DNA from 2 places in the Cytobacillus sp. EB106-05-05-XG126 genome. Region 1 is predicted to be linked to the other one. Evidence: riboswitches for the same ligand, from Rfam matches in the RefSeq annotation. Region 1 holds a riboswitch; the other holds the start of a gene.
The links. Region 1 has a riboswitch for S-adenosylmethionine ahead of AC3WTL_RS06995 (O-methyltransferase). Riboswitches for the same ligand answer to the same signal wherever they lie in the genome.
Positions count from the first base shown of each region.

Region 2: another riboswitch for S-adenosylmethionine. It lies ahead of metK (methionine adenosyltransferase); the one in region 1 lies ahead of AC3WTL_RS06995 (O-methyltransferase).

Region 1 covers NZ_JBYTDU010000001.1:1,404,873-1,409,106, reverse strand. Annotated here, with positions in the region: gene AC3WTL_RS07000 (coiled-coil domain-containing protein) at 1-1,870, shown strand, start outside; SAM riboswitch class I at 1,958-2,064, shown strand; gene AC3WTL_RS06995 (O-methyltransferase) at 2,171-2,749, shown strand; gene AC3WTL_RS06990 (PH domain-containing protein) at 2,775-3,158, shown strand; gene pdxR (MocR-like pyridoxine biosynthesis transcription factor PdxR) at 3,189-4,234, opposite strand, start outside.
Region 2 covers NZ_JBYTDU010000002.1:9,974-14,207, forward strand. Annotated here, with positions in the region: gene pckA (phosphoenolpyruvate carboxykinase (ATP)) at 1-1,184, opposite strand, end outside; gene AC3WTL_RS10585 (thiol-disulfide oxidoreductase DCC family protein) at 1,403-1,777, shown strand; SAM riboswitch class I at 1,883-1,998, shown strand; gene metK (methionine adenosyltransferase) at 2,313-3,509, shown strand; gene asnB (asparagine synthase (glutamine-hydrolyzing)) at 3,805-4,234, shown strand, end outside.

The DNA.
Region 1 (4,234 bases):
TCAGGAAAATAAACGGGTAAAGCAGGAAAAAGAGAAACAAAAGGAAGTTTTCGAAAAGCTGCAGAATGAACTGGGAAACGAGCTTCAGACCATCACTGACCTTCAGGAAAAGTGGAGCCAGACCTATCTGGAATGGAAGCTGTCAGCCGAGCAAAATATTAAGAAGATCGGCTTCTTTATAGACGGTGCTGCTTTTCCAGCCGCTGAGAAAGCAGAAGCTTCTGAGGAGGTTCCGCGATTATCACCCTATATTTTAGAAGAAATCAATGGCAGCATTGAGGAGCTTAAACAGCTGCAAAAATCAAAAGAAGAACAAGCCAGTGAACTGCTCGCGATTCAGGCGACAAGAGAATCCGAACAAAAGCAGCAAAGGAAGCTGGAGAAAAAACTTCATGCTCTTAATGAAGAGTGGAAGGACGCTTCTGTACCGGATGAACCAATAAGTATTTTGGAAAATATGGTACAGGCAGCTGCAAAGGAAACAAAGGCAGCAGAAAAGGAAGAGCGTGAGCAGGAAAAGACCGTAACCATTGCTGAAACCTCCTTAAAGCATGGAATGGATCAGCGTAAAAAATCCTCAAAAAAAGTGGCCAAGCATGATCAAAAGCCTGAAGAATGGGAAGAGCTTGATCTGGAAGTGAAGACGATCGAAATTACTGACCAGACCAAACAGACAAATGCAGAAATAAAGAAAACGGAAGAACGCAAAAAAGAGGCAGAACAAAGCATAACTGAGTTTGAAAAAGATCAATTGCATTTATCCGTCATTCTTAAAGAGGAAGCGGCCGCATTTACAGATGAAGACATAGAGAAAATTAAGAATCAAGGAAAGCAAAGCACCCTATCCTGGAGTGAAAAACATCAGGCTATTCAGGATGAAGGGCAAGAGAAGCATGCGAAGATTGAACAATCACTAAGAAATTTAAAGCTTGCTATTGAAGGCAAGGATTGGGAAATCCGCTTTAAGAATGAAGTCTTAACTACGCTTGATCATATGGATACAAGGCATTATGCGCATATTCAAAGTGTCGTCCAAAACATGAAGCGCTTTTCTCAGAGCGGTCTGGAGCAGCTGGAGCGCGACAAAGAACGGGCGGAAAAGGCGCAAAACTTCTGGGCAAGCAGGGCAAGCATGAAGGTAATGAGCATTTCAGAGGCAATTCGCTCGATGATTGCGAAAATGAAGCTTAAGAATGAAAGGGGTTCTTTTCCGCTCGTCCAGCTTAAAGAAGATATCCTGCCTAAAAAAGCGGAAGATGTCGAACCTTTACTGAAACAGCATTTCGTTTCAGCCATTAATAAAATTACGAAGCGATTTGAGATGATTGATGATAATAATCCGGTGCTTGATCAGGAAATCAAACAGCTTATCAGTGATGAGCAAATTTTATTTGTTTCCCTCAGAAATCGCTATCCGGAGCTCCTGGTTTATAACATGCGTACAGACAATGCATTCATGTACGGTAAACCGCAGCGTGAGCATTATTCGACCTGGCAGACGATCAACCAGGGTTCGAAGAAGAAATCTGATGGAAGCGGCGGTCAAAAGCTATCTGCCCGCATGGTTATGATGATGATGCTTCTTTCGGTCAAGAGTGAAACCGATCAAAGCTGGGTTCCGCTAGTCTGTGATAATCCTTTCGGCCAAGCTGCTTCTGCCCATGTGCTTGATCCTATTTTCGCTGTAGCCCATAAGCTGAAGTTCCAATTCATCGTCGTCACTCCGCCTGAATTGGTAAAAACAGAAATCAGCCAGAGATTCGAAGCGTACTATAAATTGGACTTCATCCGTGAAAAGGGGAAAGAAATTGTGTCGGATACGATTGTTCCGGCTTTTAGGATTTATCAGGGGGAGGAAGCTGTTCATTAAAAATTTGAAATAGATTAAAAGAGTTAAAGTATTGCCATTTGGCAGAAACTATGCAATACTTGGTTGAAAATATAAATTTTATACAAATTCTTATCCAGAGAGGTGGAGGGACTGGCCCTGCGAAGCCTCAGCAACCCCTGATTATGTCAGGAAGGTGCTAATTCCAACAGAGTTGACGCTCTGGGAGATAAGAGGTCGTTTTGATAAGTAAAGGCCTCTTATAAAGAGGCCTTTTTTTGATGCTCTTTTATAATTTGAGCTTGGTTTAGATTAGAACGAAGAAAGAGGAGGAATGGCAAAATGGAAAACGGCGTTATACAGGTACCGGAAGCATATTCGAGGATATTACAGGAATCAGATGTGCTCGGCTTCGGGCAGTCATGTGATATAAAAACAGGATTTTTACTGAAGGGGCTGGCAGCCTCTAAATCTGGAGGAAGCTTTTTGGAGCTGGGAACAGGTACGGGAGCGTCTGCTTCATGGATCATGGATGGGATGGATGAAGGCAGTAAGCTTACCACCGTTGACATAGATCCGACAGTGCAATCGATCGCGAGAAAGTACCTCGGGAATGACAGCAGAATTACATTTTGCTGTGAGGACGGAGCAGCTTTTATTCAAAACCTGTCGGAAGGGTTCGATTTTATTTTTGCAGATACATGGCCGGGGAAATTCGAGCTTCTGGACAAAACCCTGGATCATTTAAATATCGGCGGTTTTTATGTGATTCATGATGTGTTTCCGCAGCAGAAATTGCCTGAAGAATTTCGGATCAAAGCAACTAAACTTCTAAAAACTCTGCAGGACAGACCTGACCTGGACATAACAGAATTGGATTGGTCTACTGGGCTGATACTGGCAGTTAAGACAGCGGTTTGACAGATGAAATATGAGGGGGAGTTCCATGGACAACATTAAAAATCAGGTTAAAAATGTATTGCATGAAGGTGAAAACATTATTGAATGTTTAAGCTGTTCATTAGTTGCACATTACTGTTTAGCACCGCAGGCAGGCTTATTTGCAGCAACGAACAAAAGACTGCTATTCTATGGAATCCCGGTATCAGAAACAAACAATGAATTAGTTGAAGAATTTGCGTATAGCCATATAACTTCCATTGAAGAAAAAAGGGGGATCACCGGGAAACATATTCATATGTACTATAAGCAAGACTTGTACAAATTCCAGCAAATCCAGGGGATGAATTTGTTTGATTTTATGGTGGCTGTTAAGGAAAAGATGAGCCTGTTTACCACTTCACTAAAAGAGCGTTATCCTGTAAGATAAGAGCTCTTTTAGTTGAATATTTGACTTAGTCTAAAGGCTAAGATAACTTTTCCATGCATTAGCGATTAATTGGACTCCTCTCTCAATCTCGTCCATTGAGGGGGCGCCATATCCAATCATCACTTGATTGTTTGGCTTGTGAAGATGATACATATGTAAAACAGCATCGATTTCAACTCCCGCCGACTTTGCCAGTTCAATTGCTTTAGATTCATTCAATCCTTCTGGTAATGTCACGATGATATGCAAACCTGCTGTATCTCCAATTATGTCAAAGTTTTCTCCTAGATGCTTTGCCAGGCTATCTATTAAACAGCTCCTTTTAGCTCTATATAAAGTTCTCATTTTTGCGATATGGGATAAATAAAATCCTTTTTCCATAAACTTTGCAGCAGCTCTCTGATCGATTCTTGAAACAGCAGACTTTTGATAAGCATTAAATTTTTCAAAGTCCTGCTTCAGGGCTGCTGGCATAACCATATAGCTGATCCGAAGTGATGGCAGCAATGTTTTTGAAAAGGTGCCGAAGTACAGTACCCGCCCGGCTGAATCGAGATGGGATAAAGCTGGGATTGGTGCCCCTTTGTAGCGAAATTCAGAATCATAGTCATCCTCGATAATGTATGCTTCCTGTTTGATTGCCCAATTTAATAGCTCAATCCTTCTGGCAATAGACATAATTGTACCGGTAGGATATTGATGAGCAGGTGTGGTATATAATAATTTTACAGGCTCATCAGCATCAGGCACACAGCATCCTTCCTCATCCACAGAAATCGGATAACATGGCAGCTGTAATTGCTCAAAAATAGATTTAGCCCGAATAAAACCTGGATCTTCTATTCCGGTGGCGCTCCGTTTAAAAAACAAACATACATTTAGCAGCTGCTGTTGAAATCCACTGAAGATATACACTTGCTCCGGCTGGCAGGCCAGCCCTCTAGCTTGCTGTAAGTATAGTGCAATTTGGGCACGCAAAGAATATTCGCCCTGCCACGGTGCATTGCCGGCATTAGATTCATTAAGCTCTTTTCTGTATAACCGGCTCCAATGTTTATAGGGGAAGGCGGAGGCAT
Region 2 (4,234 bases), on a different contig from region 1:
CCAAAGCATGTAGAGAACGTTGCCTGCGGTGATGTAATGCCGCGCTCAGTTCCTGCAAGCTTGGATGTATAGCCGCTTAAGAAATGGTACATTGCCTGCTCTTTTGACAGTTTAGAGATTGGAGGCAATACGCCAAATGCGTCAGCTGTTAAGAATACGATTGTATTAGGGTGTCCGGCAATGCTTGGGTCAACGATATTATCGATGGCCTGAAGCTGGTATGCCGCACGTGTATTTTCAGTTAAAGTGCTGTCATCGTAATCTGCAACCCGGGTTTCGCTGTTTACCACCACATTTTCCAGCACAGCTCCAAAGCGGATTGCATCAAAAATTTGCGGTTCTTTTTCACGGGATAAGTTGATGCATTTCGCGTAGCATCCGCCCTCAATATTGAAGACTCCATTCGCAGACCAGCCATGCTCGTCATCACCGATCAGCTTGCGGTTCGGATCTGCAGATAAAGTTGTTTTTCCAGTTCCGGATAAGCCAAAGAATAAAGCCACATCACCTTCACGTCCAACGTTTGCTGAACAGTGCATCGGAAGGATTCCGTTTTCAGGAAGCATATAGTTCATAACAGAGAAGATTGACTTTTTCATTTCTCCTGCATATTCTGTTCCGCCAATTAAAACAGTGCGGCGCTCGAATGAAATGATAATGAATGTTTCGGACTTTGTGCCGTCAACAGCAGGGTCTGCTTTGAAATTTGGAGCAGAAATGACTGTGAACTCTGCTTGATGATCCAATAGCTCGTCTTCTGCCGGGCGAATGAATAACTGGTGTGCAAAAAGGTTATGCCAGGCATATTCATTGATCACCTGGATAGGCATGCGGTGTTTTTTATCAGCACCTGCGAAGCCTTTGAAAACAAATACTTCTTCTTTTTCTTTTAAGTAATTGATTACTTTATTATAAAGATTAGAGAATGCTTCTTCAGAGATTGGCTGGTTTACGCTGCCCCAGTCCATTTTATCTTTATTTGATGCTTCTTCAACAATGTATTTATCTTTAGGGGAACGCCCTGTATACTTTCCTGTGGTAGCGCGTACAGCCCCAGTGGAAGTAAGGGACCCTTCATTGCGGTTTAAAACTTTTTCCACAAGCTGAGGAACGGATAATTGCACTTGAATGTTGCTGCCATTTAATAATTCACTCAATTCGTTTGATATGCTTACAGAGTTCATCTGATGAATACCTTCCTTTTTCCCGATTTTTTTATGAAAGTGATTACATCTCGAAATTAGTATAACACATTGAAATGATTAGTCTATACTATTACGAAACTTTTTTGTCTCTGTTATTAAATTGTCACAATTGGACAAGTAATCCACTTTAATCGCCTTATAACCGATATATGCTATTATAGAAGAAAGTGTTAATTTTACCATGGGACTGATCTAAAATGAAGACAATTGCCCTATATGATGGAACATGCTCTTTATGCAAGGAAACAAAGAGAATCCTTAAAAAACTCGATTGGCTGAATAAAGTGGAGTGGATTTCCCTGCAGGAATATGAAAAAGAGCCTGGGTCTATCTCATTTTCCAGACACGATTTGCGGAGGGAGCTTCATATTATTACCCCCTCCGGCAGCGTGATAAAGGGGTACTATGCGGTAAGGAGACTGCTGTTCCTCTTTCCTGCATCCTTTTTCATCAGCATCTTTTTATATGTACCATTCACTGCAATTCTCGGTGATCCGGTATACAAATGGATTGCGAAAAACAGGCAAAAATTTCTAAAGAAAAAGTGTGACGATGGAAGCTGTTCTCTGTAAGGGGGAAGCTTACATTTTTAAGCCGAAATTTAACGGTGAAAAATAATCAAAATCTGTTGACATGGTTCGATAAAATACGGTATGATTCAACCTTGAACGGATACTCTCTTATCCCGAGCTGGTGGAGGGACAGGCCCTATGAAACCCAGCAACCTGCTAAAGGCAATAATCAGCAAAGGTGCTAACCTGACGCAAGGACGTAATTCCTTGAACGATAAGAGTGAAAGGCGCGAATCGATTTGCTTTCAACCTTTTCACTAATGAGAAGGTTTTTTATTTTGCACAGGCAATGGGATGAACGGCTTTTGGAATGTACTATTTATGTGAGTTTTTGGCATGCTTATGAATCATGGATACCTGGCATTCTTGCCGGCGCTGTCTATTTTTCTAATAAAAACTCCATGTTTATTTCATACTACTAAGGGAATGAGTTCCGTATCAAACAGAGATCCATGAAATGACAGGGAAAAATTATTTTTCCGCTTCCCCATTTCTTATTTCTCGCTCAATTTTCTATTTATAAGGAGGAAGCCAGATGTCAACAAAACGTCGTTTGTTTACTTCTGAATCAGTTACTGAAGGTCATCCGGATAAAATCTGTGACCAAATTTCTGATGCAATCTTAGATGCGATTTTAGCTAAAGATGCGAATGCCCGTGTTGCTGCAGAGACTTCTGTAACAACTGGACTTGTATTAGTTGCAGGTGAAATCACAACATCTACATACGTAGATATTCCAAAAATCGTTCGTGAAACGGTAAAAGAAATCGGTTATACCCGTGCTAAATATGGTTTCGATTCAGAAACATGTGCAGTTTTAACTTCCATTGATGAGCAGTCTGCAGATATCGCAATGGGTGTTGACCAGGCACTTGAAGCACGCGAAGGGCAAATGAGCGATCAGGAAATCGAAGCAATCGGTGCAGGAGACCAGGGCTTAATGTTCGGTTTTGCCTGCAACGAAACGAAGGAGCTTATGCCTCTTCCGATTTCTTTGGCACATAAACTTTCCCGCCGCCTGACTGAAGTTCGTAAAGAAGAGATCCTTCCTTACCTTCGTCCGGATGGAAAAACTCAGGTAACGGTTGAGTATGATGAAAATGACAAGCCTGTCCGAATTGACACAATCGTTATTTCTACTCAGCATCACCCTGAAATCAGCCTGGAGCAAATCCAGCGCAACCTGAAGGAACATGTTATTAACCCGGTTGTTCCAAAAGAACTAATCGATGAGAATACAAAGTACTTCATCAACCCGACTGGACGTTTTGTTATCGGCGGACCTCAAGGGGATGCTGGTCTGACTGGACGCAAAATCATTGTTGATACCTACGGCGGATATGCACGCCATGGCGGCGGCGCTTTCTCCGGCAAGGATCCTACGAAGGTTGACCGCTCTGCTGCATATGCCGCACGTTATGTTGCGAAGAACATTGTAGCAGCCGGTTTGGCAGAAAAAGTGGAAGTTCAGCTTGCTTATGCAATCGGTGTGGCACAGCCTGTTTCAATTTCTGTTGATACATTTGGAACCGGTAAAGTGGATGAAGATGTATTAGTTGATTTAGTAAGAAAGCATTTTGATCTTCGCCCTGCAGGAATTATTAACATGCTTGGCCTTCGCCGCCCAATTTACAAGCAGACAGCTGCTTACGGACATTTCGGACGTACAGATGTTGACCTTCCTTGGGAGCGTACTGACAAGGCAGAAATTCTTCGTTCTGAAGCTGAATAATAAATTTAAAAGTGGGAGTTGCATTTACTATGTAACTCCCGCTTATTTTTTTGCGTCTTTATACATATAGGGTGATAATTCACTTTTCGGTCTTTATGCTCTTTAGTCGTTTATAATTATATGTTATCGTTTAAACTTCGGATAATGGCTTAATTTTCCGCACATATTTTTTTTATAATCCACGTGCTAATTATAAATGATTAGTGGTAGTATTATAGGGTATGTTTTCTAAGACAAAGAGCCGTTAAGGCTATATCTAAATATCGAGAATAGAATGGAGTAGGTGACGTACATAATGTGTGGTTTTATTGGTTGTGTACATGAAAAAGCACAAAATTACCGTGACGCAGATAAAGAACAATTTCAAAATATGAATGATATCATTACACACCGGGGTCCGGATGACTCAGGATACTATTTTGATGATCATATTCAATTTGGCTTCCGCCGGCTTAGCATTATCGATATTGAAAGCGGACACCAGCCGCTGACTTACGAGAATGAGCGTTATTGGATTATCTTTAATGGTGAAATCTACAACTATGTGGAACTACGTGAAGAACTTCTCAAAGCTGGCTTAAGGTTTGAAACAAGCTCAGATACAGAAGTCATCATTGCCCTTTACAGCCATATGAAAGAAAAAGCTGTTGAAAAATTGCGCGGTATGTTTGCGTTTGTCATATGGGATAAACAGGAGCAGTCTTTATATGGAGCCAGAGATCCAT